3 regions of the Kineococcus anabasis genome follow, and region 3 is predicted to be linked to each of the others. Evidence: riboswitches for the same ligand, from Rfam matches in the RefSeq annotation. Region 3 holds a riboswitch; each other region holds the start of a gene.
What was found. A riboswitch is a leader RNA that binds a small molecule or an ion and turns the genes downstream of it on or off. The one in region 3 is predicted to bind S-adenosylmethionine.

Region 1: another riboswitch for S-adenosylmethionine. It lies ahead of ACYQBY_RS10440 (aminotransferase class V-fold PLP-dependent enzyme); the one in region 3 lies ahead of ACYQBY_RS14835 (ABC transporter substrate-binding protein).
Region 2: another riboswitch for S-adenosylmethionine. It lies ahead of ACYQBY_RS03575 (cysteine dioxygenase); the one in region 3 lies ahead of ACYQBY_RS14835 (ABC transporter substrate-binding protein).

Annotation. Positions count from the first base shown of each region.
Region 1 covers NZ_BAAIHU010000006.1:349,149-359,443, forward strand. Annotated here, with positions in the region: gene ACYQBY_RS10405 (DUF4870 domain-containing protein) at 1-19, shown strand, start outside; gene ACYQBY_RS10410 (protein phosphatase 2C domain-containing protein) at 190-1,089, shown strand; gene ACYQBY_RS10415 (antibiotic biosynthesis monooxygenase family protein) at 1,137-1,433, opposite strand; gene hemW (radical SAM family heme chaperone HemW) at 1,498-2,718, opposite strand; gene ACYQBY_RS10425 (DUF1206 domain-containing protein) at 2,941-3,765, shown strand; gene ACYQBY_RS10430 (O-succinylhomoserine sulfhydrylase) at 3,824-5,026, opposite strand; gene ACYQBY_RS10435 (rhodanese-like domain-containing protein) at 5,044-5,460, opposite strand; SAM riboswitch class IV at 5,691-5,805, shown strand; gene ACYQBY_RS10440 (aminotransferase class V-fold PLP-dependent enzyme) at 5,843-7,195, shown strand; gene ACYQBY_RS10445 (hypothetical protein) at 7,218-7,511, opposite strand; gene lepA (translation elongation factor 4) at 7,652-9,499, opposite strand; gene ACYQBY_RS10455 (hypothetical protein) at 9,773-10,063, shown strand; gene ACYQBY_RS10460 (transglutaminase family protein) at 10,047-10,295, opposite strand, start outside.
Region 2 covers NZ_BAAIHU010000001.1:768,925-779,219, forward strand. Annotated here, with positions in the region: gene ACYQBY_RS03545 (NHL repeat-containing protein) at 1-393, shown strand, start outside; gene ACYQBY_RS03550 (histidine kinase N-terminal 7TM domain-containing diguanylate cyclase) at 455-2,038, opposite strand; gene ACYQBY_RS03555 (histidine kinase N-terminal 7TM domain-containing diguanylate cyclase) at 2,129-3,700, opposite strand; gene ACYQBY_RS03560 (DNA gyrase/topoisomerase IV subunit B) at 3,795-5,936, opposite strand; gene ACYQBY_RS03565 (DUF7455 domain-containing protein) at 6,127-6,354, shown strand; gene ACYQBY_RS03570 (DUF456 domain-containing protein) at 6,400-6,888, shown strand; SAM riboswitch class IV at 6,950-7,061, shown strand; gene ACYQBY_RS03575 (cysteine dioxygenase) at 7,262-7,837, shown strand; gene ACYQBY_RS03580 (rhodanese-like domain-containing protein) at 7,834-8,289, shown strand; gene ACYQBY_RS03585 (sugar transferase) at 8,353-9,714, opposite strand; gene ACYQBY_RS03590 (glycosyltransferase family 2 protein) at 9,953-10,295, opposite strand, start outside.
Region 3 covers NZ_BAAIHU010000009.1:60,717-71,011, forward strand. Annotated here, with positions in the region: gene ACYQBY_RS14825 (amino acid ABC transporter ATP-binding protein) at 1-125, opposite strand, end outside; gene ACYQBY_RS14830 (amino acid ABC transporter permease) at 166-966, opposite strand; gene ACYQBY_RS14835 (ABC transporter substrate-binding protein) at 989-1,858, opposite strand; SAM riboswitch class I at 2,139-2,238, opposite strand; gene ACYQBY_RS14840 (MerR family transcriptional regulator) at 2,299-2,691, opposite strand; gene ACYQBY_RS14845 (carboxyl transferase domain-containing protein) at 2,811-4,409, shown strand; gene ACYQBY_RS14850 (acetyl/propionyl/methylcrotonyl-CoA carboxylase subunit alpha) at 4,415-6,514, shown strand; gene ACYQBY_RS14855 (acyl-CoA dehydrogenase family protein) at 6,511-7,683, shown strand; gene ACYQBY_RS14860 (MaoC family dehydratase) at 7,695-8,255, shown strand; gene ACYQBY_RS14865 (HpcH/HpaI aldolase/citrate lyase family protein) at 8,252-9,064, shown strand; gene ACYQBY_RS14870 (hypothetical protein) at 9,134-9,280, shown strand; gene ACYQBY_RS14875 (cupin domain-containing protein) at 9,299-9,931, opposite strand; gene ACYQBY_RS14880 (NAD(P)/FAD-dependent oxidoreductase) at 10,010-10,295, shown strand, end outside.

The DNA.
Region 1 (10,295 bases), on a different contig from region 3:
GCTGCGCCTGGTGCACTGAGCGGACTCACTCCCGGTGCGCTCCCGTCACCCAGCGCAAGGTGACGGGGCGGAGGCGGGAACGCGGGGCGGAGTGACCCCGGCCGGGGGGCGCGCCCGCCTAGCGTCGGGAGGAGTCCTCCCCGGCGAACGGAGCCCCATGCCCCATCGACACCTCCCGGCGGTCCGGCGATGAGGTCGCTGTGGCACGACGGGACGGCCGCCGTCCCCGCCCAGCTCCCCCGCGAGCTGCCCACCGGTGCACCCGCCCCCGGCGCCCTGCGCTCCCCCGCACCGGCCGGCCTGGGGCCCGGCTCGGTGCACCGCGTGGCGGGCGTCCACCTCGACGGCCTCACGGCCGGTGCGCACCACGTCGCCGCCGCCTCCGTCGTGGGCGAGGCCCGCGCCGCCGCCGGCGTCGCCCGGCAGGACGCCTACGACGTCGCCCTCGACCCCCGGGGGCGGATCGTCGTGGCCGTCGCCGACGGCACCGGCGCCCGGCCGCACTCCCACCTCGGCGCCCGCATGTTCTGCGAGCAGGTCACCTTCCTCGCCCAGGAACGGCCCGGGCTCGGCGCCGCGAACCTCCTGCGGGCCGCGGCCGCCGCGGTCGGCGCCTCCGTGCACGCCCGGTACGGGCTCCCCCCGGCGGCCGTCCGCTTCACCGCCGCCGTCGCGGTCGTCGACGGCACCGGCCGCGACCTCGCCCGCGTCGGCGGCGTCACCGCCTTCGTCCTGACCCCGGGCGGGCCGCGCGAGCTGTTCGGCGGCACCGGGCCGCTCTGCGAGCCGGGCGCGCACCTGCCGGCGCCCGGTGACGACAGCCTCGACGTGCCGGTGGAGACGGCGTCCTCCACCGGCCCCGGAACCCTGGCCGTCGTCACCGACGGGCTGGCCTGCGACCTGCGCCGCCCCTCGCCGGTGCGGGCGTGGCTGGAGACGGCGTGGGCCTCCCCCGTCGGCCCCTGGGCGATGGGCGACTCGCTGCGCTACCGCTGCGAGCGCTCCACCGACGACCGCACCGCCGTGCTCGTCTGGTACGACCGCGACCCCGCGCGCAGCGGTCCGGTCCCGGCGCCCGAGCGCCCCTGACGGGCCGCACCGACCGCCACCGCCCGGGCCGCCGGGTGGTCAGGCGGTCAGGCGCGGTGGACCTCGACGAAGTGCTCCACGACGGGGAAGGGCTCGTAGAAGGGGTGCAGCAGCTCCCGCCACGTCCGGTAGCGGTCCGAGCCGCGGAAACCCTCCGTGTGGTCCTCCAGGCGGTCCCACTCCACGAGGAGCAGGTAGGTGTCCGGCCGCTCCAGGCAGCAGGAGAGGGTCAGGCGCCGGAAACCGGGCGAGGCGGCGATGAGCGGCCTCGCCCGCCCGAACGCCTCCTCGAAGCGCTCCGACTCCCCGGGCCTGACGTTGAGGACCGCGTGCTCCAGGATCACCGCGGCAGTCTCCCAGCCGCAGCGGGCGCCGCGAGGGCCCGCCTGCCCGGGGCGCCGGCGGCCCCTAGTCCGCGAGCAGGCGGTGCACCACCGCGTCGGCGAGCAGGCGCCCGGTGCGGGTCAGCACCACCGCCCCCTGCGGCCCGCCGGCCACCTCGACGAGACCGTCCGCGACGAGCCCCGCCACCGCCGCCGCCCCCTCGGGGCGCAGCCGCGCCAGCGGCAGCCCCTCCGCGAGGCGGCTGCGCAGCAGGACGTCCTCGACGTAGCGGTCCCGCTCCCCCAGCACCTCCCGGGCGTGCGCGGGCGAGCGCCCCGCCGCCAGGCGCTGCGCGTACGCCGCGGGGTGCTTCACGTTCCACCAGCGCACCCCGCCGACGTGGCTGTGCGCGCCCGGCCCGATCCCCCACCAGTCCCCGCCGCGCCAGTACGCCACGTTGTGCCGGCAGGCGTGCTCCGGCCCGCGGGCCCAGTTGCTCACCTCGTACCAGCCGTACCCGGCGCCGCCGAGGACGTCGTCGGCGACCTCGTACTTCACCGCCTGGTCGTCGTCGTCGGGGGCGGGCACCACCCCGCGGCGCACCTGCCCGGCCAGCCGGGTGCCCTCCTCCACGATGAGCGCGTAGGCGGAGACGTGGTCCGGAGCGCAGGCCAGGGCGGCGTCCAGGCTGCGCCGCCAGTCGTCCACGCCCTCCCCGGGCGTGCCGTAGATGAGGTCCAGGCTCACGTCGAGCCCGGCCTGCCGGGCCCACGCCACCGCGCGCGGCACCCGCTCGGGGTCGTGGGTGCGCTCCAGCACCGCGAGCACCGAGGGCACCGCCGACTGCATCCCGAAGGACACCCGGGTGAACCCCGCCTCCCGCAGCGCGGCGAGCCCCCCGGGGGTCACCGAGTCCGGGTTCGCCTCCGTCGTCACCTCCGCCCCGGGCTCCAGGCCGAACGTGCCGCGCACGGCGTCCAGCAGGGCGGCGAGGTCGGCCGGCGGCAGCAGCGTGGGCGTGCCGCCTCCGACGAACACCGTCGAGGCCGGGCGCGCGGCGCTGCCGAGGACCTTCCCGGCGAGCTCCACCTCCAGCGCGGCGGTCGCGGCGTAGGAGGCCTGGGAGGCACCGCCCCCGAGCTCGGTCGCGGTGTAGGTGTTGAAGTCGCAGTAGCCGCAGCGCACCGCGCAGAACGGCACGTGCAGGTACACCCCGAAGGTGCGGGCCGGCGCCCCCTCCAGGGCGGCGGGGGGCAGCGAGCCGTCCTCGGGGGCGGGGTCGCCGTCGGGCAGGGTGCTGGGCACGTGCTCCAGTGTCACCCGTGGCGGGCACCGCCGGTGCCACCCGTGGCGAACACCGGCGGTGCCACCGCACCTGTCACCCACACGGCCGGGGGCGGGGCGCGGGAGGCGGTTGGAGTGGCCGGGAGACGGTGGGAGGTCCACCCTGTGATCACCCCGGGCGCCCGCCCGCGGAGGTGGACCGTCGCGGCCGTGTCGGCGGGCGCGACCGCAGGAGGAGGCACCATGGCACGCTCCGGTTCGTCGGGCTCAGATCCCCGGAACCTCGCCCGCAGCGCCGGGAACCAGGCCACGGCGACCGCCCGCAGGCACGAGGGCACGATCCGCAAGGTCGGCCGGTTCGGCGTGGCGGCGGAGGGCGTGGTCTACCTGCTCGTGGCGTGGCTGGCCCTGCAGATCGCCCTGGGCTCGGGTGGGGCCAGCGCGGACTCCTCGGGCGCGCTGGGCACCGTCGCCCGCTCCCCGTTCGGCCCGTTCCTGCTGGTCGTGCTCGCCGTCGGCTTCATCGCCCTGTTCGCGTGGCAGGCCCTGGAGGCGGCCTTCGGCTCGGACACGAAGCACCGGGTGAAGGCGGCCGCGAAGGGGTTGCTGGCGCTGCTCCTGGCGATCTCGTGCATCCGCCTGCTCACCGGTGCCGGCGCGAGCACCGGCCAGCAGCAGCAGACGCTGACCCAGCGCATCCTCGACGCCCCCGGCGGGGCCGTCCTCGTCGTGCTGATCGGCGTGGCGATCGTGGCCATCGGCGTCCGCACCGTGCAGCGCGGGCTGCAGCACCGCTTCGAGGAGAAGATCTCCGGTTCCCTCAGCCCCGGCCTGCGCAAGCTCGGCACCGCCGGCTGGGTGGCCCGCGGGGTGGCCTTCGCCGTGATCGGCGTACTCGTCGCGTACGCCGCGACCGGTGACACCGCCAAGTCCCGCGGCCTCGACGCGGCGTTCCGGGAGATCGCCGCGCAGCCGTTCGGGCAGATCCTGCTGGTGCTGGTGGCCCTGGGCATCGCCGCCTACGGCGCTTTCCAGATCCTCACGTCCCAGCGGCGCACCAAGGCCTGAGCGCCACGACGCACGAGGCCCGCGCCCCGGTGGGGGGCGCGGGCCTCGTGCGTGTGCGTCAGCCGCGGGTGCCCAGCGCCTGCGTGAGGTCCTCCAGCAGGTCCTCCACGTCCTCCAGGCCCACCGACATCCGCACGACGCCGTCGCTGAGCCCGATGGCCGCCCGGCCCTCCTCGCCCAGCCTGCGGTGGGTGGTGGTGGCCGGGTGGGTGATGAGCGTCTTGGCGTCGCCCAGGTTGTTGGAGATGTCCACCACGCGCAGCGCGTCGAGCACCTCGAAGGCGCGCTCCTTGGCGCGCCCCTCGGGGGCGTCCAGCTCGAAGGTGAGGATGGTGCCGCCGTTGGACATCTGCCGCTTCGCCAGGTCGAACTGCGGGTGCGACTCCAGCATCGGGTAGCGCACCCACCGCACCTGCGGCTGCTCCTGCAGCCAGCGGCCGATGCGCAGCGCCGAGGCGGCGGAGTGCCGCACCCGCAGCCCCAGCGTCTCCAGGCCCTTGGTCAGCGTCCACGCGTTGAACGCCCCCAGGCCCGGGCCGGTGTGCCGCATGAGCTCGCGCACGGGCCCGTCGATGTAGTCGGCGCGCCCGAGGACCGCCCCGCCCAGCACCCGGCCCTGCCCGTCGATGTGCTTGGTGGCGGAGTACACCACCACGTCGGCCCCCAGCGGGATCGACTGCTGCGCGACGGGGCTGACGAAGGCGTTGTCCACGACGACCTGCGCCCCGGCGGCGTGGGCCATCGTGGAGACCGCCTCGATGTCCACGAGGGTCTGCATGGGGTTGGCGGGCGTCTCGAAGAACACCGCCTGCGCCGGCCTCGACAGCGCCCGCTCCCACTGGTCGAGGTCCTCGCCGTCGACGAACTCGGTCTCCACCCCCCAGCGGGGCAGGATCTCGTCGCAGATGACGTAGCAGGAACCGAACAGGCTGCGGGCCGCGACGAGGCGGTCCCCCGAGGCGAGCAGCGCCGCCAGGGCGTTGAACACCGCCGCCATGCCGCTGGCCGTGCCGAAGCACGCCTCGGCGCCCTCGATCTGCCGCAGCCGCTCCTCGAACACCGACACCGTCGGGTTGCCGTAGCGGGAGTAGATGAAGTGGTCGTCCTCGCCCTTGAACGCCGCCTCCGCCGTGGCCGCCGAGGGGTACACGAAACCGGAGGTCAGGTACAGCGCCTCGGCGGTCTCCTCGAACTCCGAGCGGGCCAGGCCGCCGCGCACGCCGATGGTGTCGGGGCGCAGGTGCGGGGTGCCGCCCCGCATGCCCTCCGGGCCGCGGCTCACGACTGCCGCCAGGGCAGCCCGGCCGCGCGCCACCCGGCGCCGCCGCGGTGGCCGTGCTCGTCGAGGGCGCCCTCGAAACCGTCGAGGACGTTGAAGGCCTTCGGCGCGCCGGCGGCGGCGAGGGCCTCGGCGGCGGCGACGGAGCGCACCCCCGAGCGGCACAGCAGCACCACGGGGGCACCGGCCTCGGGGCGCACCCCGGCGGCGGCGAGGTCCGCGACGAACGTGCCGGCGGGGTCGGGCAGGTTCCCGCGCCACGACACGAACACCGCCTGCCCACCCAGCGCGGAGACGTCGGGCACGCCGACGAACTGCCACTCCGGCTCCGAGCGCACGTCCACCAGGACGGCGTCGGGGTCGGAGCGCAGCAGCTCGAAGGCCGCCTCCGGGGTGAGGTCACCGGCGTAGCTCAACTGCTCGTCCTCCATCTCGTCCCGGGTGGAGCACCCGCACCCGCGCACGGCGGGGGGTTGCTGCGGCGTCGTGGAGCCGGGTCTCTCGGCCGCTCTGGATGGGCTGGGCGCGCTCGGCGCGTCCTGGCGAAGTCTCGCACGGCGGCACCTGCGCCCGCGCCGCTGCCGCGCACCCGCCTCCCGGGTGCCGCCTTGACAGCGGCGGCCGGTGCCGTGGCAGTCTTCGGGCAGGTCATGAGCGCCAGCGCGAAGCCCCGGCTCGCTGGCCGGCAACCCTCCCTCCGCGGCGGGGTGCCCCGGGTGACGACCCGGCCGGTGCCGTGGTGGCACCGGCAAGCGCGGACCGGTCCCCTCCCGGTCCGGTGACCGGAGAGGCTCCACCGTGCCCGTCCTCACCCCTGCCCGTCCCACCGTCGCCGGCGACGTCGCGCCGCTGCTGCCCGTCGTCGGCGCGGACGTGCGCGTGCCGCTGGTCACCGGCGGCACCGCCCGCTACGCGAACCTCGACAACGCCGCGAGCACCCCCGCCCTGACCGCGGTCGCCGAGTGCGTGGCCGCGGTGCTGCCCACCTACGCCAGCGTGCACCGCGGCGCGGGGTGGCTCTCGCAGCTCACCACCTCCCTGCACGAGCGCTCCCGGCGCACGGTCGCGCGGTTCTGCGGCGCGCGGGCGGAGGACCTCGTGGTGTTCACCCGCAGCACCACCGACGCGGTGGACCTGCTCTCCCGCTGCGTGCCGCAGGACGCGGCGGTGCTGGTCTGCGACCTGGAGCACCACGCGAACCTGCTGCCGTGGCGGCGGCGCGGGGCCACGGTGCTGCCGTGCGCGCAGACGCTGGACGCCACGGTGGAGGCGCTGCTGGCGGAGCTGGCCCGGCGCCCCTACGCGCTGCTCGCGGTGACCGGCGCCTCCAACGTCACCGGGCAGGTGCTGCCGCTGGAGCGGATCGTGCCCGCCGCGCACGCCGCCGGGACGCGGGTGCTCGTCGACGGGGCGCAACTGGTGCCGCACCGGGGGCTGGACCTGGCGGCGTCGGGCGTGGACTGGGTGGTGTTCTCCGGGCACAAGCTGTACGCGCCGTTCGGGGCGGGGGCGCTGGTGGGCCGCCGCGACTGGCTGGACGCCGCGGAGCCGTACCTGGCCGGGGGCGGCGCGACCCTCGAGGTCGGCCCGGAGGCGGAGGAGGTGCGCTGGGCCACCGGGGCGCAGCGGCACGAGGCGGGCTCCCCCAACGTGCTGGGCGCCGCGGCCCTGGCGCGGGCCTGCGAGGTGCTCGCCGCCCTGCCCGCCGGGGCGCTGCGTGCGCACGAGGACGCGCTGCGCGGGCGGCTCGTGCGGGGCCTGGTCGCCGTGCCCGGGGTGCGGATCGCGGAGCTGCCCGCCGCGGCGGCCGACGCGGTGGGCGTGGTGACCTTCACGGTGCGGGGGTTCCCCGCGGGGCTGGTGGCGGCGTACCTGTCGGCCGAGCACGGCATCGGGGTGCGCGACGGGCGCTTCTGCGCGCACCCCCTGGCCGCGCGCCTCGGCCTGGTGGACGGCGGCGTGCGGGTCAGCACGGGCGCCGGTTCCTCCTCGCGGGACGTCGACCGGCTGCTGGGGGCCCTGCGGCGGCTGGTGGCGCAGGGGCCGTCGTGGCGCTACGCGCCGGTGGCGGGTCGGTGGGCCCCCGTGGGGGACCCCCGGCCCGCGCCCGGCGGGTCCGCCGGCGGCTGCGGGGCGGACCCGCCCTCCTGAGGTCCCGGTGCCGGGAGGCGGCTCAGAACCGGGGGTCGTGGACCGCCTCGAAGATGCCGGGGCCGATCTCGGTGATCGTCCAGACGCGGGTGTCCTTGCCCACGACGGAGTCCTTCTCGTAGAGGCACACGTCGCTCCCGACGCGGGTCGCGACGCCCTGCGCGACGTGCGGCACGCCGCCGTGCTCCAGGGTGACGCTGACGAGCGCACCGGGGGCGGGCAGGAAGTCGTCGAGGGACGTGGGTGCCGAGCCGTCGACCTCGTGCACGGCGTAGGCGGTTCCGGAGACGATGGGTTCACGGGCTGGAGAGGACAAGCGGGCCTCCTCGGGCCGGAAGGCGTGGGCGGGAGCTCCGGCCGGTCACCGCTGCGGTGACCGGCCGGGCCCCAGCATGGCCCAGGTGTGGGCGCAGCGGAACCGCACCCCCACCCGGCAGGGCGATCCGCCCCGGATCGCTACTTCTTCCCCGCCTTGTCCCCGGCGGTCTCGGCGTCGGAGGACAGCGCGGCGATGAAGGCCTCCTGCGGGACCTCCACCCGGCCGACCATCTTCATCCGCTTCTTGCCCTCCTTCTGCTTCTCCAGCAGCTTGCGCTTGCGGGTGATGTCACCGCCGTAGCACTTGGCGAGGACGTCCTTGCGGATGGCGCGGACGTTCTCGCGGGCGATGATGCGCGCCCCGATGGCGGCCTGGATGGGCACCTCGAACTGCTGGCGCGGGATGAGGTCCTTGAGCTTGCCGGCCATCATCACGCCGTAGGCGTACGCCTTGTCCCTGTGGACGATCGCGGAGAAGGCGTCGACCTGCTCCCCCTGCAGGAGGATGTCGACCTTGACCAGGTCCGCCGCCTGCTCGCCGTCCACGTCGTAGTCCAGGGAGGCGTAGCCGCGGGTGCGGGACTTGAGGTTGTCGAAGAAGTCGAACACGATCTCCGCCAGCGGCAGCCGGTACCGCAGCTCCACGCGGTTCTCGGACAGGTAGTCCATGCCCTGCATCTCGCCGCGGCGCTCCTGGCACAGGTCCATGATCGTGCCGATGTAGTCCTTGGGCGCCAGGACCGTGGCGCGCACCACGGGCTCGCGGATCTCGGCGACCTTGCCGCCGGGGAACTCCGAGGGGTTGGTGACGGTGACGACCTTGCGGTCCTCCATCGTCACCTCGTACACGACGGAGGGGGCGGTGGAGATGAGGTCGAGGTTGAACTCCCGCTCCAGGCGCTCGCGGACGATCTCCAGGTGCAGCAGGCCGAGGAAGCCGATGCGGAAGCCGAAGCCGAGGGCCGCGGAGGTCTCCGGCTCGTACACCAGCGCCGCGTCGTTGAGCTTGAGCTTGTCCAGGGCGTCGCGCAGCAGCGGGTAGTCCGAGCCGTCGATCGGGTACAGCCCGGAGAACACCATGGGCTTGGGGTCGCGGTAGCCGCCGAGGGCCTGCGAGGCGGGCTTGGCGGCGTTGGTGACGGTGTCGCCGACCTTGGACTGCCGCACGTCCTTCACGCCGGTGATGAGGTAGCCGACCTCCCCGACCCCGAGACCGTCGGAGGGCACCGGCTCGGGGGAGCTGACGCCGATCTCCAGCAGCTCGTGGGTGGCCTTGGTGGACATCATCACGATGCGCTCGCGGGGGGAGAGCTTGCCGTCGATGACGCGCACGTAGGTGACGACGCCGCGGTAGGTGTCGTACACCGAGTCGAAGATCATGGCGCGGGCCGGGGCGGTGGGGTCCCCGACGGGGGCGGGCAGCTGCCGGACGATCTCGTCGAGCAGGTGCTCCACGCCGACCCCGGTCTTGCCGGAGACGCGCAGGCAGTCCTCGGGCTCGCAGCCGATGAGCCCGGCGAGCTCCTCGGCGAAGAGCTCCGGCTGCGCGGCGGGCAGGTCGATCTTGTTGAGCACCGGGATGACGGTGAGGTCGTTCTCCATGGCCAGGTAGAGGTTGGCCAGGGTCTGCGCCTCGATGCCCTGCGCCGCGTCCACGAGGAGCACCGCGCCCTCGCAGGCGGCGAGGGAGCGGGAGACCTCGTAGGTGAAGTCCACGTGCCCGGGGGTGTCGATCATGTTGAGGCAGTGGGTCGTGCCGTCCAGCTCCCACGGCATCCGCACGGCCTGCGACTTGATGGTGATGCCACGCTCGCGCTCGATGTCCATGCGGTCCAGGTACTGCGCCCGCATGGCGCGCTCGTCGACGACGCCGGTCAGCTGCAGCATGCGGTCGGCGAGCGTGGACTTGCCGTGGTCGATGTGGGCGATGATGCAGAAGTTGCGGATGAGCTCCGGAGGGGTCGCCGCCGGGGCCAGGGCCTTCATCGCTCTCGGGGACACGCTCGTCGGGACCTCTCGTCGGGCTCTTCCGTTCCGCACCCCGGAACGGGCCGGCGCCACCGCACCGGGACCGGGGCGCCGAGGACGGGGCACCGGCTCCGCGGCGGCACCCGCCACAGGGCGGGGACCATCGTCGCACGAGCGGCACCCGCCACGGCGAGCACCACGCGTGCACCCCCTGTGACCTGCGGTGATACCGCTGCGCCGACACCCGGGCGGGTGCACACACCCGGCCCGCGGGGCCGTACCGTGACCGCCATGCAGGTGGACAGCCAGGCCGGGACCGGAGCCCTCATCGAGGCGAGCGCCGAGGTCGCCCGCCACCTCATGCGCGGCGGCGCCACGCCGTCGGAGGCCCTGAACCTGCTCGGGCCCGCGCTGCTCGTCTCCCAGCACGGCGAGGACGGGCTGCGCCTGCTCGGCCTCGGGGAGCGCTCCACCCGCCAGCGCATGGCCCGCATCAAGGAGCTCATCGCCGCCGCCAACGCCCTCGACGAGGACGGCGACGACGCCGTGCCGGCGCTGCCGGGGTTCAGGCGAGGCGCGTGAGACGCACCCGCGCCTGCACCGTGGAGGGCGGGCCCGAGTACAGCCCGTGCAGCGGGGTCACGTCCCCGTAGTCCCGCGCCCGCGCCACCACCACGTGCCGCTCGCCCACCGGCACACCGTTCGTCGGGTCCCACCCGCACCAGGCACCCGTGAAGAAGTCCACCCAGGCGTGGCTCTCCCCCGTGACCTCCGCGCCGACCTCCGGCTCCGGCGAGGGGTGCAGGTACCCCGA
Region 2 (10,295 bases), on a different contig from region 3:
AACCTCAACGGGATCCGCGACCTGCCCGGTCAGGCGCTCGTCGCGGTCCAGAGCAACACCGGCAAGCTCTTCCGCATCGACCCGCGCACCGGGGTCACCACCGAGCTGCGGCTGCGCGGGCGGGCGCTGCGCTCCGGCGACGGGCTCGTGCTGTTCGGCCGCACCCTCTACGTCGTGTACGGCTTCGGCACGGACGAGGTGGCGGTCGTGCTCCTCGACGCCGACCGCCGCGGCGGCAGGGTCGTCGGCGGCCTCACCGACCCCGACCTCGACCGGCCCACCACCGCGATCTTCACGGGCGGCTCGATGTGGCTGGTCAACGGGCGCTTCGCCACACCGCCGACGCCGAGCACCCCCTACGACGTGGTGCGCCTGGACGCGCAGCCCCGCTGAGCCGTCGGCCGTCCGGCGACGGGCGCGGGCGCACCGGGCGGCGTCGCGGCGCCCCGCCCGCTCAGACGGCCGCGACCACCCGGTTGCGGCCGGCGGCCTTCGCCGCGTAGAGCGCGCCGTCCGCGGCCGCGACGAGGGTGCGGGCCTCGGACCCGTGCACGGGGGACACCGCCACCCCGGCGGAGACCGTCACCCGCACCCGCTGCGCCGCCGCGGGATCCCCGGCGGCGCGGGGCAGCGGCACCGCGCCCGCCTCGCAGCGCACCCGCAGCTCCTCCGCGCGCTGCCGGGCCGTCTCCGCGTCCGCACCAGGCAGCAGGACGAGGAACTCCTCCCCGCCGTAGCGGGCGACCGTGTCCTGCTCGCGGGTCGCCTCCCGCAGCCGCCGCGACACCGTGCAGAGCACGTCGTCGCCCGTCTGGTGCCCGTGGGTGTCGTTCACCGACTTGAAGTGGTCCACGTCGAGCAGCACGACGCCCAGCGGCTCCCCCGACGCCAGCGCGCGGTCCAGCTCGGCCAGCACGTGCCGGCGGTTGTGCAGGCCCGTCAGGGGGTCGCGCACCGCGTCCTCCTGCAGCCGCTCCTGCAGCGCCTCGATGGTCGCCAGCTGCTCCCGCAGCCGCCGCTCGGCGGCCACCGCGTCGCTGACGTCGCGCGCCGTGACCACCAGGGCGATCACGTGCCCGCGGTCGTCGCGGTGCACCCGCGAGCGCAGGTCCAGGTGCAGCCCCGGGCGGACCTCCACCGTCACCTGCGCCCGCCCGGACAGCAGCGGGCTGACCGCGCGGTGGTCGAACACGGACACCGCGGGCAGGCCGAGCAGGTCCCCGGGCAGGTCGGGCCGCACCCGGCGCAGCAGCACCCGGGCGGCGGTGTTGGCGTCCACCAGCCGCCCCGCGGCATCCACCACGAGCACCCCGTCGTCCAGGGTGTCCACGACCTGGGAGCGGGCCACCGGCACCACCCGCAGCAGGCCCTGGCGGAAGATGGCGTAGGCGAACACCAGCCCCGTCGCCACGAAGAACATCGGGGTGCAGTCCACGCCGCCCAGCGCCCCCGGCAGCAGGATCGCCACCAGGTTCAGCGGGACCGGTAGGACCGCACCGAGCAGCGAGCAGCCGATCTGCCGGCGGAAGAGGGACGAGGCCCGCCACCAGGCGCGCACCAGGTGGCCCACGCCCCACGCGAAGAGGCCGTAGCAGTACAGGGTGTGCACCCAGAACAGCGGCCCGAACACCGGCCGCGGGTGCCCGACCAGGCTGCTGGTGGAGGTGAAGAAGAGGTGGTGCCACGGGTCGGTCGCCACCGCGGCCACGATCAGCGCGGGCACCGCGGCCAGCGCCAGCACGCGGCGGCGACCGGCGCGCCACGTCGGGTCGGCCACCGCCCAGGCGATGCACAGCGAGCCGGTGATGGCGGCGTTGACGCCGACGTACTGCAGGACGAACAGGCCCGCCTCGACGGGGTCGGGCAGGCCCAGGTGCAGTAGCCCGTCGGCGCCGCCCCACGCGCCCACGCCGTACAGGGACACCGCCAGCGCTCCCGCGGCCGGGGTGGAGCGGCGGCGGGGCAGCGCCCACGTGGCGGTCGCCACGCAGGTGAGGGAGGCCAGGAGGAAGAAGACGGCGAGCGTGAACCCGGTCACCGCACCTCCCCCGCCCACGACGCGGCGCCGCCCGGTGCGGGCGCCCGGGAGAACATCGGCACGGCCGGGGGCCGGCCTGAGCGCCGGGGCTCAGGCCGCGGCGACCACCCGGTCGCGCCCCGAGGCCTTGGCGGCGTAGAGCGCGGCGTCCGCCTCCCGCAGCAGCCCCGTCGCGTCGCCGCCCGCACCCGCGGACACGGCCACCCCGGCGGAGACGGTCACGGACAGCGCCGGGCCCGACGGGCCCGGCCCGACGGGCACGCGGGTGGCGCGGCAGGCCCGCCGGACCTCCTCGGCCCGGCGCAGGGCCGTCACGGCGTCCGCACCGGGCAGCAGGACGACGAACTCCTCCCCGCCGTAGCGGGCCACGGTGTCGCCCTCCCGGCACAGGCGCCGCAGGGTGTCCGCGACCGCGCACAGCACCTCGTCGCCCGCGGAGTGGCCGTGGGTGTCGTTCACCGACTTGAAGTGGTCCACGTCCAGCAGCACCACCCCGACCGGCGCCGGGTCCCGCACGGCGGCGGCGAGGGCGGCCACGAGGTGGCGGCGGTTGTGCAGGCCCGTCAGCGGGTCGCGCACCGCCTCCTCCTGCAACCGCTCCTTCAGCTCCCGGATCTCCGCGAGCTGCTCGCGCAGCAGGTCGCCGGCCGCCACGGCGTCGCTGATGTCCCGCGCGGTGACCACCCGGGCGATGAGGTGCCCGCGGTCGTCGCGGTGCACGCGCGAGCGCAGGTCCAGGTGCAGCCCGGGCGCCACCTCCACCGTCCGCCGGCAGGCGTCCTCCAGCAGGGGCCGCAGCGCCTCCGCCGCCAGGACCTCCCGCGCCGGCAGGCCCACGGGGTCCGCGGGCAGGTCGGGGCGCAGCCGCCGCAGCAGCTCCCGGGCCGCGACGTTGGCGTCGACGAGGCGCCCCGCGGCGTCGACGACGAGGACCCCGTCCTCCAGGGTGTCCACCACCTGCGAGCGGGCCACGGGCACCACCAGCAGGAAGCCCTGCCGGAAGATCGCGTGGGTCATGACGAGGCCGGTCAGCACGAAGAAGACCGGTGTCCAGTCCACGCCCCCGAAGACGTGCGGTGCGCTGAGCGTGACGACGTTCAGGGTGATCGGGAGGGTGGCGGCCACGACGATGCTGCCCAGCTGCCGGCGGAACAGCGAGGGCGCCCGCCACCACGAGCGCACCAGGCGCACCATGAACCGCGCGAGCTGGCCGTAGCAGTACGCCGAGTGCAGCCAGAACAGCGGACCGAACTCCAGCCGCGGGTGGCCCTCGCCGCGCTCGACGCCCGCGAAGAACAGGTGGTGCCACCCGTCCGTCGCCACCGCCACAACCGTCAGCAGCGGCGCGACGGCCAGCAGCAGCGCGCTGCGCCGCCGCAGCCGCCACGAGGGGTCGGCCACCGAGGCGCCCAGGCACAGGGCGCCGACGACGAGGACGTGGATGGCGGCGTAGACGACGAGGTGGGCGGCGAGCTCGGCCGCGGCGCCGGGGCCGCGGTGCAGCGCGCCGGCGCCCGCGGCCCACACGGCCGCACCGCAGAGCACGACGGCGAGGGCCGGCGCGGCCGGGGTGTTGTGCCGCCGCCGCCACGACCAGGCCGCCGCGGCGCCGCACGTCACGGCGGCGGTGAGGAAGACGGCGACGACCGTCGTCGGGCTCACCCGTCCCCCCGATCTGCGCCGGACCGCCCGGTGCGGCACCTCCCCGGTGCATCGGCAGCCCGGCACCCCGCTTGAGCGCGGGCGGGCGCCGGGCTCAGGCGTCGATGCGCTCGCGGTCCAGGCGCGCGGCGCCGGCGACGATGAAGTCCTTGCGGGGCGCGACCTCGTTGCCCATGAGCAGCTCGAAGACGTCCTCGGCGGCGGCGGCGTCGGCGATCGTGACGCGCCGCAGGGTGCGCTTGGCCGGGTCCATCGTCGTCTCGGCGAGCTGGTCGGCGTTCATCTCCCCCAGGCCCTTGTAGCGCTGGATCGGCTTGTAGGTGCGCCCGCGCCTGTTCAGGTCCGCCAGGAGCTGGCGCAGCTCGGCGTCGGAGTACGTGTAGAAGACCTCCGCCGGGCGGCGCCCCGAGCCGGACACCTCCACCCGGTGCAGCGGGGGCATCGCGGCGAACACCCGCCCGGCCTCCACCAGCGGGCGCATGTAGCGGAAGAACAGCGTCAGCAGCAGCGTGCGGATGTGGGCGCCGTCCACGTCGGCGTCCGTCATGAGGACGACCTTGCCGTAGCGGGCGGCCTCCAGGTCGAAGCTGCGGCCCGAGCCGGCACCGACGACCTGGATGATCGCGGCACACTCGGCGTTCTTGAGCATGTCCGCCACGGACGCCTTCTGGACGTTGAGGATCTTCCCGCGCAGCGGCAGCAGCGCCTGGTGCTCCGAGTTCCGCGCCACGTTCGCCGTGCCCAGCGCGGAGTCGCCCTCGACGAGGAAGAGCTCGGTGCGCTGCACGTCGTCGGAGCGGCAGTCCTTCAGCTTGGCCGGCAGGGAGGAGGTCTCCAGTGCGTTCTTGCGCCGCTGGGTCTCCTTGTGGACGCGGGCGGAGACGCGGGCCTTCATCTCCGCGACGACCTTCTCCAGCAGCAGCGAGGCCTGCTGCTTCTCGTCCCGCTTCGGTGAGGTGAGCACCGCCGTCAGCTCCCGCTCGACGATGCGCGAGACGATGCCGCGCACCGCCGCGGTGCCGAGGACCTCCTTGGTCTGGCCCTCGAACTGCGGCTCGGCCAGGCGCGCCGTCACCACGGCCGTCAGCCCGGCGAGGACGTCGTCCTTCTCCAGCTTGTCGTCCTTGCCGGTCGCCTTGAGCCGGCGCGCGTTCAGCTCCACCTGCTTGCGCAGCACCTTCAGCAGGGCCTGGTCGAACCCGGCGAGGTGGGTGCCGCCCTTGGGCGTGGCGATGATGTTGACGAACGACTGGACGGTCGTCTCGTAGCCGGTGCCCCAGCGGACGGCGATGTCCACGTCGCACTGGCGCTCGACCTCCGTGACGGTCATGTGGCCGTCGGCGTCGAGGACGGGCACGTTCTCGCGGAAGGAGTCGGTGCCCTGCAGCCGCCACACGCCCGTCACGGGCGCGTCGGGGGCCAGGAAGTCGGCGAACTCCCCGATGCCGCCGTCGTGGCGGAACGTCTCCTCGTGCGGGCCGTGCTCGGCGGGCGTGCCCGGCAGGCCCCGCTCGTCGCGGATCACGATGGTCAGGCCCGGCACGAGGAAGGAGGTCTGGCGGGCGCGGGCGATCAGGTCGGAGTAGGAGAACTCCGCCTCCTTGAGGAAGATCTGCTTGTCGGCCCAGTACCGGACCCGCGTGCCGGTGACCCCCCGCTTGGCGCGCCCGACGACCTCCAGGCCGGTCGTCCGCTCGAACGGGGCCTCGGGGCCCTCGCCGGCGAAGCGGCCGGGCACGCCGCGGCGGAAGCTCGTCGCGTGGGTCTTCCCGCCGCGGTCCACCTCGACGTCCAGGCGTGCCGAGAGCGCGTTGACGACGCTGGCGCCGACGCCGTGCAGGCCCCCGGAGGCCGAGTACGACCCGCCCCCGAACTTCCCGCCCGCGTGCAGGTGGGTGAAGACGACCTCCACGCCCGACAGGCCCGTGCGGGGCTCCACGTCGACGGGGATGCCGCGGCCGTCGTCGCGCACCTCCACGGAGGTGTCCGCGTGCAGCACCACCACGATCCTCGAGCAGTGCCCACCGAGGGCCTCGTCCACGGAGTTGTCGATGATCTCCCACACGCAGTGCATGAGGCCGCGGGAGTCGGTGGAGCCGATGTACATGCCGGGGCGCTTGCGGACGGCCTCCAGCCCCTCCAGGACGAGCAGGTGCGCCGCGGTGTAGCCCTCCGGCTCCTTCGCGGGGCGGCGGCCCCGGGAGCCGGGTGCGGCGGGGGACGGGTCTGAGCTCACCCGGTCAGGTTAGGCGACCGGCCCGACACGCGCCGGGAGGCTGATCGCTCCTGGCGAACGGGCGACTCTCCCGTGCGGGAACCAGCGGGGGTGGTTGGATGTTGCAGCACAGTAGGGGACAGCAGCTGCTGCCTCCGGCGGGTGTCCGGCCACGGGCCCCCGCGCTGACCAGCCCTCCGGAAGGAGCCCCGTGACCACAGCTCTTGCCAACGACCCGCTGACCGTCGCCGACCGCTGCGACCGCTGCGGTGCTCAGGCCTACGTGCGTGTCCTGCTCGGGTCCGGCGGAGAGCTGCTCTTCTGCGCCCACCACGGGCGCGAGCACCGCCAGGCGCTCCAGGGCGTCGCCGCCGAGATCCAGGACGAGACCGGCCGCCTCACCACCACCCCGCACGTCGCTCCCGACGACGAGCGCTGACCTTGACCGCAGCCCCGACCGGAGCCCGGCAGCACCCCCTGACCCGTGGGTGACGCCGGGCTCCTGCTCGTCGCCCTGGCGATGGCCGTGGGCCTCGCCGGGACCGTCCTGCCCGTGCTGCCCGGTGCGGTGCTCGTCGTGGGCGCCGCGGCCGTCTGGGCGTGGTTCACCGGCGGTGTCGCCTGGTGGGTCCTGCTGGGGGTGGTCGTCGTCATCAGCCTCGGGCAGATCGGCAAGTACCTCCTGCCCGGCCGCCGCCTGCAGCAGCTCGGCATCCCCAACCGCACCCTCGCCGCCGGCGCCCTCCTCGGGGTGGTCGGGTTCTTCGCCGTACCGGTCGTGGGGCTCCCCCTCGGGTTCGTCCTCGGGATCTACCTGGCCGAGTCCGCCCGCCTGCGCGGCGGCGGGGCGCAGGCCTGGCGCTCGACGGTGCAGGCCCTGAAGGCGGCCGGGGTGAGCATGGCCATCGAGATGGGCGCCGGCGTGGTGGCCGTCGCCGGCTGGGCCGTGGCGGCCCTCGCGCTGCGCTCCTGAGCCGGCGGCGCGCGCCGCGGCGGTTGACAGCACACGTCGTCCGCCTCCTAAGCTGCGGGCAGGTCATGAGCGCCAGCGCCAAGCCCCGGCTCGCTGGCCGGCAACCCTCCTCCGCGGCGGGGTGCCCCGGGTGATGACCGGGCCCCGGGCGACCCCCGGGGCAAGCGCGGACCCGGGCCCCGGGTCCTCCCGGCGACAGGAGCCCACGGTGACCCCTCCCCCGGCCACGCCCGCCGGCCCGCTGCTGCGGGTCCGCCGCCACGTCGACCTGATGCGCACCTCCAGCGCCGGCTGTCCCGCTCGGTCCTGACCCGAGCCCAGCAGCCGACCACCCCGCCGCGCGCCGTCGCGCCCGCGGCTCCCGGAGGACCCCGTGACCCGCCCCACCCTGCCCACCGGCCTGCCCGCGACCACCCCCGCCGGCCACCCGGCGACCACCCCTGCCGGCCCGCCGGCGACGATCCCCGCCGCCCGCCGCGGCAGCGCGACCGACGTCCTCGCCGCCCTCGTGCGCGGGATCGCCGCCCGCCCCGCGCTGTGGCGTCCCGCCGTGCGCTTCGACACCCACGAGCGGTACTGGACCCGCCTCGACGCCCCCGCCGGCATCGACGTCTGGCTCCTGACCTGGACCCGCACCCAGGGCACCGACCTGCACGACCACGGCGGGTCCGCCGCCGCGTTCACCGTCGTGGAGGGCACCCTCACCGAGGTCCGGCCGGACACGGGCGGCGCCCTCACCTCCACCGCGCTGCGGGCCGTGCCCGGCGGGGCGCTGCGCACCGTCGAGCCGGACGTCGTGCACGACGTGCGCAACGACCACGACGAGCCCGCGGTGAGCATCCACGCCTACGCCCCCAGACTGGAGCGCATGTCCTTCTACGCCGTCGTGGACGGGCGCCTGGAGCGCGTGCGCACCGTCACCACCGCCGAGCCCGAGGTGGAGGCGTGAGCGCGGCCGTGCCGCTCCGCCGGCCCGTGCGCGGCATCGCCGACGTCCTCGCCGGGGCCAGGGCGCGGCTGCGGCGCCTCACCCCCGCCGAGGCGCACGCCGCACACGCCGGCGGCGCCGTCCTCGTGGACATCCGGCCGATGGCCCAGCGCCTGGCCGAGGGCGAGGTGCCCGGGTCCCTGGTCCTGGAGCGCAACGTGCTGGAGTGGCGGCTGGACCCGACCTCGGGAGCGTGCATCCCGCAGGCCGACCACGACCTGCACGTGGTCGTGCTGTGCCAGGAGGGGTACACCTCCAGCCTCGCCGCGGCGTGCCTGCAGGACCTCGGCGTCCACCGGGCCACCGACGTCGCGGGCGGCCTCGGGGCGTGGCGGGCGGCGGGCCTGCCGGTCGTGCGGGGTGGGACACCGGCCGGCGAGGTCGTCCCGGACGGGGAGCCGCGGCTCGTGTGAGCCCGGCCGGACGCACGAAGGCCCTCCCACCTGACGGCGGGAGGGCCCTCGTGCAGGCGGAGGTCAGCCGCCCCGGGCGCCGACGACCTGACTCACGGTCCGAATCATGATCTTGACGTCACCCCAGAGCGACCAGTTCTCGATGTAGTAGTTGTCGAAGCGGGCGCGGTCCTCGATGGAGGTGTCCCCCCGCAGTCCGTGCACGGCGGCCCAGCCGGTCAGACCGGCGGGGACCCGGTGGCGCGCCATGTACCGGGGCACGCTGCGGGTGAACTGGTCGACGAAGTGCGGGCGCTCCGGCCGCGGGCCCACGAGGCTCATGTCGCCCCGGAGGATGTTGACCAGCTGGGGCAGCTCGTCCAGGGACGACTTGCGGATGAACTTCCCGACCGGCCCGAGACGGTCGTCGTGCTTGATGTTCCAGTTGGTCTGTGACTCGGAGTCGTCGACCGGCTTCAGAGAGCGAAACTTCATGACGTCGAAGGGCTTGCCGTCCAGGCCGACGCGTTGCTGGCGGAAGATGATGCCCGGTCCGCCCTCCCACCGGACGGCGACAGCGACCGCCGCCATGACCGGGGACAGGGCGAGAAGTGCAGCTGCCGACAGGACGATGTCGACGAGGCGCTTGATCTTCCACGAGAACGTGCGGAACGCGGCCCGGCGGACGCGCAGCAGCGGGATGCCCCACACCTGGTCCACGTCGCGGGTCACGGAGTGCACCTCGAACAGGCGCGGCACGATGAAGATCTCGCAGTCGAGGCGGTCACACGTGCGCAGGATGTCGACGAGGTCGGACTCGCGCAGGTTGCCGAACGCGACGATCACGACGCGGATGTCGAAGTCCTCGATGAGCTCGGCGAGCTCATCGTGACGGCCGAGCAGGGGCGCGGGGAGCTCGGAGGGATCATCGACCCGGGGGCGCGAGTCCACGAAACCCACGGGATCGATGCCGTAGTACCGGTGTTCCCGCAGAGTGCGGGTGAGGCGCATGCCCACCTGGCCCGCACCGAGCACGAGGGCCGCGTGCCGCACCTTGCCCTGACAGCGGGCCCGGCGGACCGTGTGGTACGCGAGGGCGCGGATCATCAGGATGCCGACGACGAGGAGACCGACGTGGCCGATGACCTCGTGGAGGGGCCGCATGCCCGGGGCGACGACGCTGAGCGCCAACTCCGTGGCCAAGGTGACGATTCCGCCACCCAGGATGTACGGAAAGTCATCGAGGAGCGACAGTGACAATCGGGAACGGTACAAACCACATACTGCAAACGTGACGATGAGAACACTGAGCGCTACAAACTGGATGGGGTGGAGTTCTCGGAGCGCAGCGAGGGAGGCGAGGAAGACCGCCACATCCCCTGCGACGAGATAGGGGCCAGCCGGTAGTCGCATCAGTCGTGGTCGCAGTCGACGTGAGTCGAACATGCGCGGCTGGAGCACGATCCGGCCGCCGGGACCTTGGTGGTCGAGGCGCAGATCGGTGCCTGACGTCGTCAGCTCAGAGGTGACCATGCGGCTCCCAAATCTTCCGGCGCTTTCCGTCGCGGATACCGGGACACCCCATGCAGGACTACAGGGTGGCGATGGCCAGCGGCTCGACGACGACCCGAGCCTAGAGGAGGCTGAGTCTCCGGCCAGTCAGAGAACTGGCCCGATCGAACTGTCACGGGCAGCATGCGCCCGGTACACCGAACGCCTCCCCAAAGTTCGTTCCGGATGCACGACGACGACGAGAACGATGTTCCAGGACCCCTCGCGAGACGACCTGCAGGGCTCCCCACGTCTTGGCCAGATCCTTCGCCACGATGGGGACGGGCACGAGGAGCGAGGTGGCCAACGGCCTCTCGGCACCCCTCGCCTTGAACATGGGTACGGAGAAGTAGGCGAGAGCCCCGCAGAGAACGGCCGAACGCAAGACCACACCACCGCGCACCAGGAGAACCGGCCCGGCGAAGTACGCCAGCACCCGCACTCCGTTGCGCATCAATGCCTGCCGGTCGCTCGCC
Region 3 (10,295 bases):
GGGCCGATGACGCTGACCGCGGTGCCCCGCGGGACGGTCAGGTCGATCCCGCGCAGCACGTGGTTGCGGCCGAACCGCGCCTGGACCCCGCGCAGCTCCACGCTCGTCGCCGACGGTGCCACCACGGCCCCCGCCGGCGCGCCCACCGCGTCCGCTCCGCTCACCTCAGCCACCCCCCGCCCGCAGACCGGCCTGCGGTGGCGCGGGCAGCGGGGTGGAGCCGGCCGCGGGGGCGCCGGGGTCCGCGGTCCCGGCGTCGGCGCCACCGCCGGTGCGCATCCGCCGGTCCACCACGTTCACCACGTGGGTGAGGGGCACCGTGAGGACCAGGTAGAGCAGGCCCGCCAGCAGCAGCGGGGACTGGTTGCCGGTGTTGGAGCTGTAGTCCTGGCCGATGCGGAACAGGTCCCGCTGGCTGGCGAGCAGCCCGAGGAAGTACACGAGGCTGGAGTCCTTGATGAGGGCGATGAACTGGTTGACGAGCGCGGGCAGCACCCGGCGCACGCCCTGCGGCACCACCACGAGGCGCATGGCCTGCGCGTGGGAGAAGCCCAGGGCGCGGCTGGCCTCCATCTGCCCCGCCTCCACGCTCTGGATGCCGGAGCGGAAGATCTCCCCGATGTAGGCCGAGGCGATGAGCGAGAGCGCGAGGATCCCCAGCGGGAACGGGTTGGGCGGGAAGAACCGCACGTAGAGCGGGGACAGGCCCAGCCCGATGAGCAGGATGGTCACCACCGCGGGTAGGCCGCGGAAGACGTCCGTGTAGATCCGCGCCGGCCAGCGCAGCCAGCGCCGCGAGGAGAGCCCGAGCAGGGCCAGCACCATGCCGAGCAGGGTGCCCAGCACGCCGGAGGCCAGCGCCAGCACCAGCGTGTTGTACAGGCCGGTGCCGATCAGCTCCGGCAGGGCCTCGCGCATCGCCCCCGTGTCGAGGAAGGTGCTGCGCAGCGTCAGCAGGACGTCCACGGCGGTCCTCCGCGGCCGGCCGTCAGGAGGCCGACGGGGACGCGGAGGGCGCCGCGGTGTTCACCGCGACCGAGCCGCTGCCGGGCCGGAACTCCGCGGGGATCTCGCGGCCGGGGTAGAAGCGCTGCTCCAGCTCGTACCAGGTGCCGTCGGCGACGACCTCGTCCAGCGCCCCGTTCAGGGCCTCCAGCAGGGCGGTGTTGCCCTTGGCGACGGCGAAGGCCGTGGGCTGGTCGGTGATCTCCTTGGCGGCGAACAGGATCCCGCCACCGGAGTCCACGGCGATCTTCTCGCCGATCTCGGCCGGGGAGACCCACGCGTCGGCGGTTCCGGCCTTGAGCTGGTTGGCGGCGGTGTTGTAGTCCGGCACGCGCACCGGGTCGAGGTCGTTCTTCGTCGCGTAGTCGTCCTGCACGGTGCCCTGGACGACGACGACGCGCCTGCCCGCCAGCTGGCCGAAGTCCGTGATCGTCGAGCCGGCCGGGACGTCGAGGCCCTGGTAGCCGAAGTCGTAGCCGTGGGTGAAGGCCACCGTCTGCTTGCGCTTCTCCGTGATCGTGATCGAGGAGCTCCCGACGTCGAACTGCTTGTTGGCCACCTGCGAGAGCAGCGCGGAGAAGTCGGTGCCGACGAACTCGACCTCCAGGTCGAGCTTCGCGGCGACGGCGCGCAGCAGCTCGTTGTCGAAGCCGGTGAACACCCCGTTCTCCAGGTAGACGTTCGGCGGGGCGTCGGTGAGGGTGCCGGCGCGGATGACGCCGGGGGTGAGGAGGCCGTAGGGGTTCTCGGCGGGCGGGGCGGCGGGCTCGCCGCCGCACGCGGCCGTCAGGGCGATCGCGGTGGACGAGGCGGCTGCGAGCAGCAGTCGGGTGGCGGCGCGTCGGGTCAGCACGGGTGGTTCTCCTGGAGTGGTGGTGGATCACCCGGCCTCCGGGGTGCGGAGGTGCCGGGAGGGGTGGTGCGGCGGGAGGCGGCGCGCGTGCGGGGACCACCCCGGGGCGGGGTCCCGTCGTGCGCTCTGCGCGGGAGGTGCCGTGGCGGCGGAGGTCAGCGGGCGGGGAACGGCCGGCACGGCCGGCATCGCGCTCCGCAGGTGCGGCAGAGGTCGATGTGGTAGCGGTGCGCGAAGTCGTCGGCCGGAGGCGCGGCGGGCGCGGTCGGGTGCACGGACTCCTCCATCGGCCCTGGCATGAGCACCTGCCCGCGGGGTGGTCCCGCGGGTGGTTGCTGTGGCGTCGTCGAGCCAGGTCTCTCGGCCACTCTGGATGGGTTCCAGAACACTGTACAGCCGCCCGCCGGGCACCGGGTCCGCGCGACCCCGCCGGGCGCCCGTCACGCCGCGGGCCCCTCCAGCCGGGCCAGGTCGTCGGCGCAGCGGCCCTCCAGCTCGGCGAACTCCGCCAGGGTCTGCTCCAGGTCGGCGCGGCGCTGCTCCAGCTCGGCGCGACGGCGCCGGATCTCCCCCAGGAGGTAGCGCAGCTGCCCGGCCTCGCCGGGCTCGGCGTCGTACATGTCGAGGATGGTGCGGATCTCCTCCAGGGAGAACCCGAGGCGCCTGCCGCGCAGGACGAGGGCGAGGCGGACGCGGTCGCGGGCGGAGAAGAGGCGCTGCTGCCCGCGCCGCTCGGGGGCGACGAGGCCGCGGTCCTCGTACCAGCGGATGGTGCGCAGGGTGACGCCGAGGTCCTGCGCGACGCGCGTGATGGACCAGGGTTCCTCGTCCACGGCGATCCCTCCCCCACCGGTCTTGCGGCGGCGCCGCACCCGTGCTTACGTTGACGTAAGCGGCAGCGTAGCCGCTGCGGGGCCCGGCAGCAGCCGGGCCTGCCGGGAGGAGGCGTTCCGTGACGGCAGCACCCACCACCCGCGCGGGCGGCGCCACGCTGCGCGAGCTGACCGCCGAGCTCCGCGCCCGCCTCGCCGAGGTCCGCCGCGGCGGCTCCGAGGCGGCCCGCGCCCGGCACACCGCCCGCGGCAAGCTCCTCGTGCGCGAGCGCGTCGACCGCCTGCTCGACCCCGGCTCCCCGTTCCTGGAGCTCTCCCCCCTCGCGGCCACCGGCATGTACGGCGACGAGGTCCCCGCGGCCGGCATCGTCACCGGCATCGGCCGCGTCGCCGGCCGCGAGTGCGTCGTCGTGGCCAACGACGCCACCGTCAAGGGCGGCACCTACTACCCCGTGACCGTGCGCAAGCACCTGCGGGCGCAGGAGGTCGCCGCCGCGAACTCCCTGCCCTGCCTGTACCTCGTGGACTCCGGCGGCGCCTACCTGCCCCTGCAGGACGAGGTGTTCCCCGACCGCGACCACTTCGGGCGCATCTTCGCCAACCAGGCCCGGATGTCCGCCGCGGGAATCCCCCAGCTCGCCGCCGTCCTCGGCTCCTGCACCGCCGGCGGGGCCTACGTGCCGGCCATGTCCGACGAGTCCGTCATCGTGCGCGGGCAGGGCACGGTGTTCCTCGGCGGCCCGCCCCTGGTCCGGGCCGCCACCGGGGAGACGGTGAGCGCGGAGGAGCTCGGCGGCGGGGACGTGCACGCCCGCGTCTCCGGTGTCGTCGACCACCTCGCCGCCGACGACGCCGACGCTCTGGACGTCCTGCGCTCCGCCGTGGCCGCGCTCGGGCCCGCGCCCGCGCCGCACGAGCCGCCGGAGGCGCCGGAGGAACCCCTGCTGGACCCGGAGGAGCTGTACGACGTGGTCCCCGCGGACCTGCGCACCCCCTACGACGTGCGCGAGGTGATCCGGCGCCTCGTCGACCGCTCCGAGCTGACGGAGTTCAAGGCCCTGTACGGCGAGACCCTGGTCTGCGGGTTCGCGCGGATCTGGGGCCACCGGGTGGGCGTCGTCGCGAACAACGGGGTGCTGTTCTCCGAGTCCGCCCTCAAGGGCGCCCACTTCGTGCAGCTGTGCAACTCCCGCGGCGTCCCGATCCTGTTCCTGCAGAACATCTCCGGGTTCATGGTGGGCAGGGAGTACGAGAACCGCGGCATCGCCAAGGACGGGGCGAAGCTCGTGACGGCGGTGGCGTGCTCGGTGGTGCCGAAGTTCACCGTCGTCCTCGGCGGCTCGTTCGGCGCCGGCAACTACGGCATGTGCGGGCGCGCGTTCGACCCGCGGTTCCTGTGGATGTGGCCCGGTGCCCGGATCTCCGTGATGGGCGGGGAGCAGGCCGCCTCCGTCCTGGCGACGGTGCGCCGGGAGGGCGTCGAGGCCCGCGGGGGCACGTGGGCCGCGCAGGACGAGGAGGAGTTCCGGCGGTCCGTGCGCGAGCAGTACGAGACGCAGGGCTCGCCGTACCACTCCACCGCCCGGCTGTGGGACGACGGGATCCTCGACCCCCTCGACACCCGCCGCGCCCTCGGCATGGGCCTGGCCCTCGCCGCGCGCGGACCCACCGCCCCCTCCCCGTGGGGGACCCCCTCCTACGGAACGTTCCGGATGTGAGCGCCATGACCGCGCACGCGACCCACCGCCCCTTCCGCAGCCTGCTCGTGGCCAACCGCGGCGAGATCGCCGTGCGGGTGCTGCGCGCCGCGCGCCGGGCGGGGCTGCGCACCGTCGCGGTGTACTCCGACGCCGACCGCGGCGCCCCGCACGTCGCGCTGGCCGACACCGCGGTGCGGCTCGGCCCCGCACCCGCCGCGGAGTCCTACCTGTCCGTGCCCGCGCTGCTGGCCGCGGCCGCCGCCACCGGCGCCGAGGCCGTCCACCCCGGGTACGGGTTCCTCTCCGAGGACGGGGGTTTCGCCCGCGCCTGCACCGGCGCCGGACTGGTGTGGGTGGGACCGCCCCCGGACGTGGTGGACCTCATGGGCCGCAAGGACGAGGCCCGGCGGGTCGCGGAGGCCGCCGGGGTCCCCGTGGCGCCGGCCCTGGCGCTGCCGGCCGACGCCGCCGCCGGGGAGGAGGAGCGCGTGCTGGCGCGCGCGCCCTCGGAGGTGGGCCTGCCGCTGCTGGTGAAGGCCGCCGCGGGCGGTGGCGGCAAGGGCATGCGCGTGGTCCGCGCGGAGGCGGAACTGCCCGCGGCGGTGGCGGCGGCCCGGCGGGAGGCGGTGTCCGCCTTCGGGAACGGGGCGCTGCTGCTGGAGCGCTACGTGGAGCGCGGCCGGCACGTCGAGGTGCAGGTCCTGGCGGACGCGCACGGCCACGTCGTGCACCTGCTGGACCGGGACTGCTCGGCGCAGCGCCGGCACCAGAAGGTGCTGGAGGAGTGCCCGGCCCCCGCCCTGCCGGACGCGCTGCGCGCGCGGCTGCGCAGCTCCGCGGTCGAGCTGGCCCGCACCGTCGGCTACACCGGGGTGGGCACGGTGGAGTTCCTCGTCGGGCCCGGCGGCGCGGAGGCGTTCTTCCTGGAGATGAACACGCGCCTGCAGGTGGAGCACCCCGTGACCGAGCTGGTCACCGGCCTCGACCTCGTCCGGCTCCAGCTGGCCGTGGCGCAGGGCGAGCCGCTGCCCTTCGGCCAGGACGGCGTGCGCTGCACCGGCCACGCGATCCAGGCGCGCGTGTACGCGGAGGACCCCGACGCCGGTTTCCTGCCGCAGGCGGGCACCGCCCGCACGGTGCGCTGGCCGCGCGGCGCCCGGGTCGACGAGGCGCTGCGCCCGGGGCAGGAGGTGACACCCCACTACGACCCGATGCTCGGCAAGGTCGTGGTGCACGGCCCCGACCGGGAGGCGGCGCGCCTGGCGCTGGTCGCGGCGCTGGACGACACGGTCGTCACGGGGCTGGTGACGAACACGGGCCTGCTGCGCCGGATCGCCTCCTCGGCGCGGTTCCGCGCCGGGCCGCCGGACACGGCGTGGCTGGACCGCTCGGTCCCGCCCCGCCCCGGCACGGACGTCGCGCTGTGCGCGGCGGCGTGGGCCCTGGCGTCCGCCGCGCCGCAGGACGGCGGGCCGTTCGGCTCCCGCGACGGCTGGCGCGCGGGCGGGCCGGCGGCGGCCTTCGCGGTCCGCCTGCACGAGCGGCGGCGGACGCGGGTGCTGCGGGTGCGGCCGGCCGACGGGCGCGTCGAGGAGGACGCAGGGCAGGACGGCACCGGGCAGGACGACGGCACCCGGGACGAGCGCGCCGGCCGGGTGTGGTCGGTCCGCCCGCTCGCGGCGCAGGGCCCGGGGCGGCTGCGGCTGGAGGTGGACGGCGAGGTGCACGACGTGAGCGTCGAGGAGGCTCCCGGTGAGGTCGTGGTGGCGCACCGCGGCGAGGTGCTGCGGTTCGCCCTGCCCTCCCGCTCCCCCACCGCCGGGTCGGGTGCCGCGGCGGACGGCACGGTGCGCGCGCCGATGCCGGGGACCGTCGTGTCCGTGCCCGTCGCGGTGGGGCGGCACGTCTCGGCCGGGGACGTCCTGGTCGTGCTGGAGGCGATGAAGATGGAACTGCCGCTGCGCGCACCGGCCGACGGGGTCGTGACGCGGCTGGCCGTGGAGGTGGGCGGGCGCGTCGCCCGGCACGACGCCGTCGCACGGGTGGACCCCGCGCCGGACGACGCAGCGCAGATGGACGAGGCGCAGGTGGACGGACCGGGGACCGGAGGGGAGCACGCATGAGCAGCGGCCTGTCGTTCGAGCTGACCGCGGGGCAGGAGGCGCTGCGGCAGCGGGCGCGGGAGTTCGCCACCGCCGTCATCGCCCCGCGCGCGGCGGAGCTGTACCGCGCCGGGGAGTACCCGGTGGACGTGCTGCACGCGATGGGCCGGGAGGGTTTCTTCGGCCTCGGCGTGCCCGAGGCCGACGGCGGCACCGGCGGGGGCCTGCTGGAGCTGTGCCTGGTGCTGGAGGAGATCGGCCGGGTCGACCAGTCCCTCGGCATCACCCTGGAGTCCGCGACCGGCCTGGGCACCGCGCCGCTGGCCCGGCACGGCACCGCGGAGCAGAAGGAGCGCTGGCTCGGGCCCTTGCTGCGCGGGGAGAAGGTGGCGGGTTTCGGGCTGACGGAGCCCGGTGGCGGCAGCGACACCCAGGGCCTGACCACCCGGGCGGTCCTCGACTCCGGCGAGTGGGTCCTGGACGGGGCCAAGGCGTGGATCGGCAACGCGGGCAGCCCCATCACCTCCCACGTGACGGTGACGGCGGCCACCGGGCGGGGCCCGGACGGCAGGCCCGAGGTCAGCACCGTCGTCGTGCCCGCCGGGACACCGGGTTTCGAGCCGCAGCCGCGCAACGACCTCGTCGGCTGGCGCACCATCGACAACCGGCACCTGCGCTTCACCGGGTGCCGGGTCCCGGAGGGGAACCTCCTCGGCCCGCGCGGGGCGGGGCTGCGGCTGTTCCTGGGCGCGCTGGACGCCGGGCGGGTGGCGATCGCCGCGCTCGCCGTGGGGATGGTGCAGGGCTGCCTCGACGAGTGCGTGCGCCACGCCGGCGAGCGGCGCGCCTTCGGCCGTCCCATCGGGGTGAACCAGGGCGTCTCCTTCAAGGTCGCGGACCTGGCGGTGGCGGCCCAGCTCACCCGGGACGCGACGTGGCGCGCGGCGTGGCTGGCGGACGCCGGCCGGCCCTTCTCCCGGGAGGCGTACGTGGCGAAGCTGGCCGCCACCGAGGCCGCCGTGACCGCCGCGCGGGAGGCCGCGCAGGTGTTCGGCGCGCTGGGCTTCTGCAACGACACCCTCGTGGGACGCTTCTACCGGGACGCGAAGGTCCTGGAGATCGGGGAGGGGACCAGCGAGGTGCAGCGCATGCTCATCGCCCGGCACCTGGGCCTCCCCCGGTCGGCGTGAGGGGGGTGGACGTGCCGCACGCGACACCCGGCGGGGAACCCGGGGGAACCGCACCGCTGCCCGTCGTGGAACAGCGCGGGCTCTGGTTCGAGGAGCTGCGCACGGGCGTGCTGTACCGGCACCGGCCGGGCCGCACGGTGACGGAGGCCGACGAGGTCCTCTTCAGCACCCTGACGATGAACCCGCAGGCGCTGCACCTGGACGCGGCGTGGAGCGCGACGCAGCCGTTCGGGCAGCGCCTGGTCAACAGCCTCTTCACGCTGTCGACGCTGGTGGGGCTGTCCGTGGGGCACCTGACGCAGGGCACCACCGTGGCGAACCTGGGGTTCTCGCAGGTCCGCTTCCCCGCCCCGGTGTTCCACGGGGACACCCTGTACGCCGAGACCGTCGTGCTGTCCGCGCGCCCCTCCGCGAGCCGTCCCGGTGAGGGGGTCGTCACGTTCGAGCACACCGCCCGCAACGAGCACGGCACGGTGGTCGCCGTCGCCGTGCGCAGCGCGCTCGTCCGGATGCGCCCCGGCGGCGCGGGCGACGTGCCGGCGGGGCCGACGCCGGCCGGGGGGACGACGTGACACCGCCCGCCACCGGGGCCGCCTGGCTGTTCTGCCCCGCCGACCGCCCCGACCGGTTCGCCCGGGCCGCGCGGACGGCGGACGTCGTGGTGCTCGACCTGGAGGACGGCGTGGCGCCGGACGCCAAGGAGGCGGCGCGCCGGGCGGTGCGCTCGGCCGACCTGGACCCGGCGCGTACGGTGGTGCGGCTGAACCCGGCCGGCACGGAGGACCACGGCCGCGACCTGGCGGCCCTGGCGGGCACCACGTACACGACGGTCATGCTCGCCAAGACGGAGTCGGCGGGGCAGCTGCGCGCCCTGTCGCCGCGGCGGGTGGTGGCGCTGTGCGAGACGGCGCGCGGGGTGCTGGCGGCACCGGAGATCGCCGCCTCGGGCCTCGCCTCGGCCCTCATGTGGGGGGCGGAGGACCTGCTGGCCTCCCTCGGCGGGCGCTCCAGCCGCGACCGGCTGGGCCGCTACCGCGAGGTCGCCGTCCACGCCCGCTCCACCGTCCTGCTGGCGGCGGGCGCGGCGGGCATCCCGGCCGTGGACGCCGTCTACCTCGACATCCCCGACCTGCGGGGCCTGGAGGCGGAGGCGCAGGAGGCGGCGGCGACGGGTTTCTCGGCGAAGGCGTGCATCCACCCCAGCCAGGTGGAGGTGGTGCGCGCCGCGTTCCGGCCCCCGGCGGAGGAGGTCGCGTGGGCGCGGCGGGTGCTGGCCGCGGCCGTCGGGCGGCACGCCGTGTTCGCCTTCGAGGGCCGCATGGTGGACGCGCCGGTGCTGCGGCACGCCCGGCAGGTGCTGCGCGCCGCGGGCGAGGAGTAGCCGCACGGGCGGGGCCGCCGGCCCGGCCGCCCGGCGTGCGGGAGGCGCCGGCGTCGCTAGCGTGGCGCCATGAGCGAGATCGACCACGACAGCGTCCCCGTGCTGGAGGACGAGACGGCGACCCCCCGTCCCGAGGAGGAGGTGGCCGACGTGGCGCGCGCCGAGCCGGACGTCACACCCCACCCGGGCGACGCCGCGTCCGACGGCGAGGGCTGAGCCCCCCCACCGGCCCGGTCAGCCCTGCGCCCCGCCGCCCCCGCGCCGGGCGCGGGCCCGCACGTGCACCCGCTCCCCCTGCGGCCCGAACAGCGAGAGCACCTCCACCGGCCGCTCCCCGGCGTTGCCGAACCAGTGCGGGGTGCGGGTGTCGAACTCGGCGGCCTCCCCCGGCCCGAGCAGCAGGTCGTGCGGGCCGAGGACGACGCGCAGGCGCCCGGTGAGGACGTAGAGCCACTCGTAGCCCTCGTGGACGCGGGGCTCGGGGTCGGCGGTCGTGGTCCGCGGCGGCAGGACGATCTTGTACGCCTGCAGGCCGCCGAGGGAGCGGGTCAGGGGCAGGTAGGTGCGCCCGTGGCGGGTGACGGGCCGCTGCGGGACGCGCGGGTCGTCCACCGCCGGTGCCCCGACGAGCTCGTCGAGGCTCACCCCGTAGGTGCGGGCCAGCGGCAGCAGCAGCTCCAGCGCGGGGCGGCGCGCTCCGGACTCCAGCCGCGACAGGGTGCTCACGGAGGTGCCGGTGGCCGCGGAGACCGCGGCCAGGGTCAGGCCCCGCCGGGTGCGCGCCCGCCGCAGCCGCGGGCCCACCGCCGCCAGCACGCCGTCGAGGTCGCCGTCCCCGGCACTGCCGTCCTGCTTCTCCGCCGTCACGGAGCCATTTGCCGGTTCCGCAACCTCGCTTGTCAAGAGCGTGCGGTGCGGGCGACGGTTCCGGTGGAGGTGAGGTCGATGACCCCGAGGACGGAGACGGCCCGCACGGAGCAGGAGCGGGCGGAGTACGACGTGGTGGTGGTGGGTGGTGGCGCGGCCGGGCTGAGCGGTGCGCTGCAGCTCGCCCGCTCGCGCCGGTCGGTGCTGGTGGTGGACGCCGGCGAGCCGCGCAACGCGCCGGCCGACGGCGTGCACGGGCTGCTGGGGCTGGAGGGCACGCCGCCGGCGGAGCTGCTGGCGCGCGGCCGGGCGGAGGTGCGCGGCTACGGCGGTGAGGTCGTGGCGGGTTCCGTCACCGGTGCCG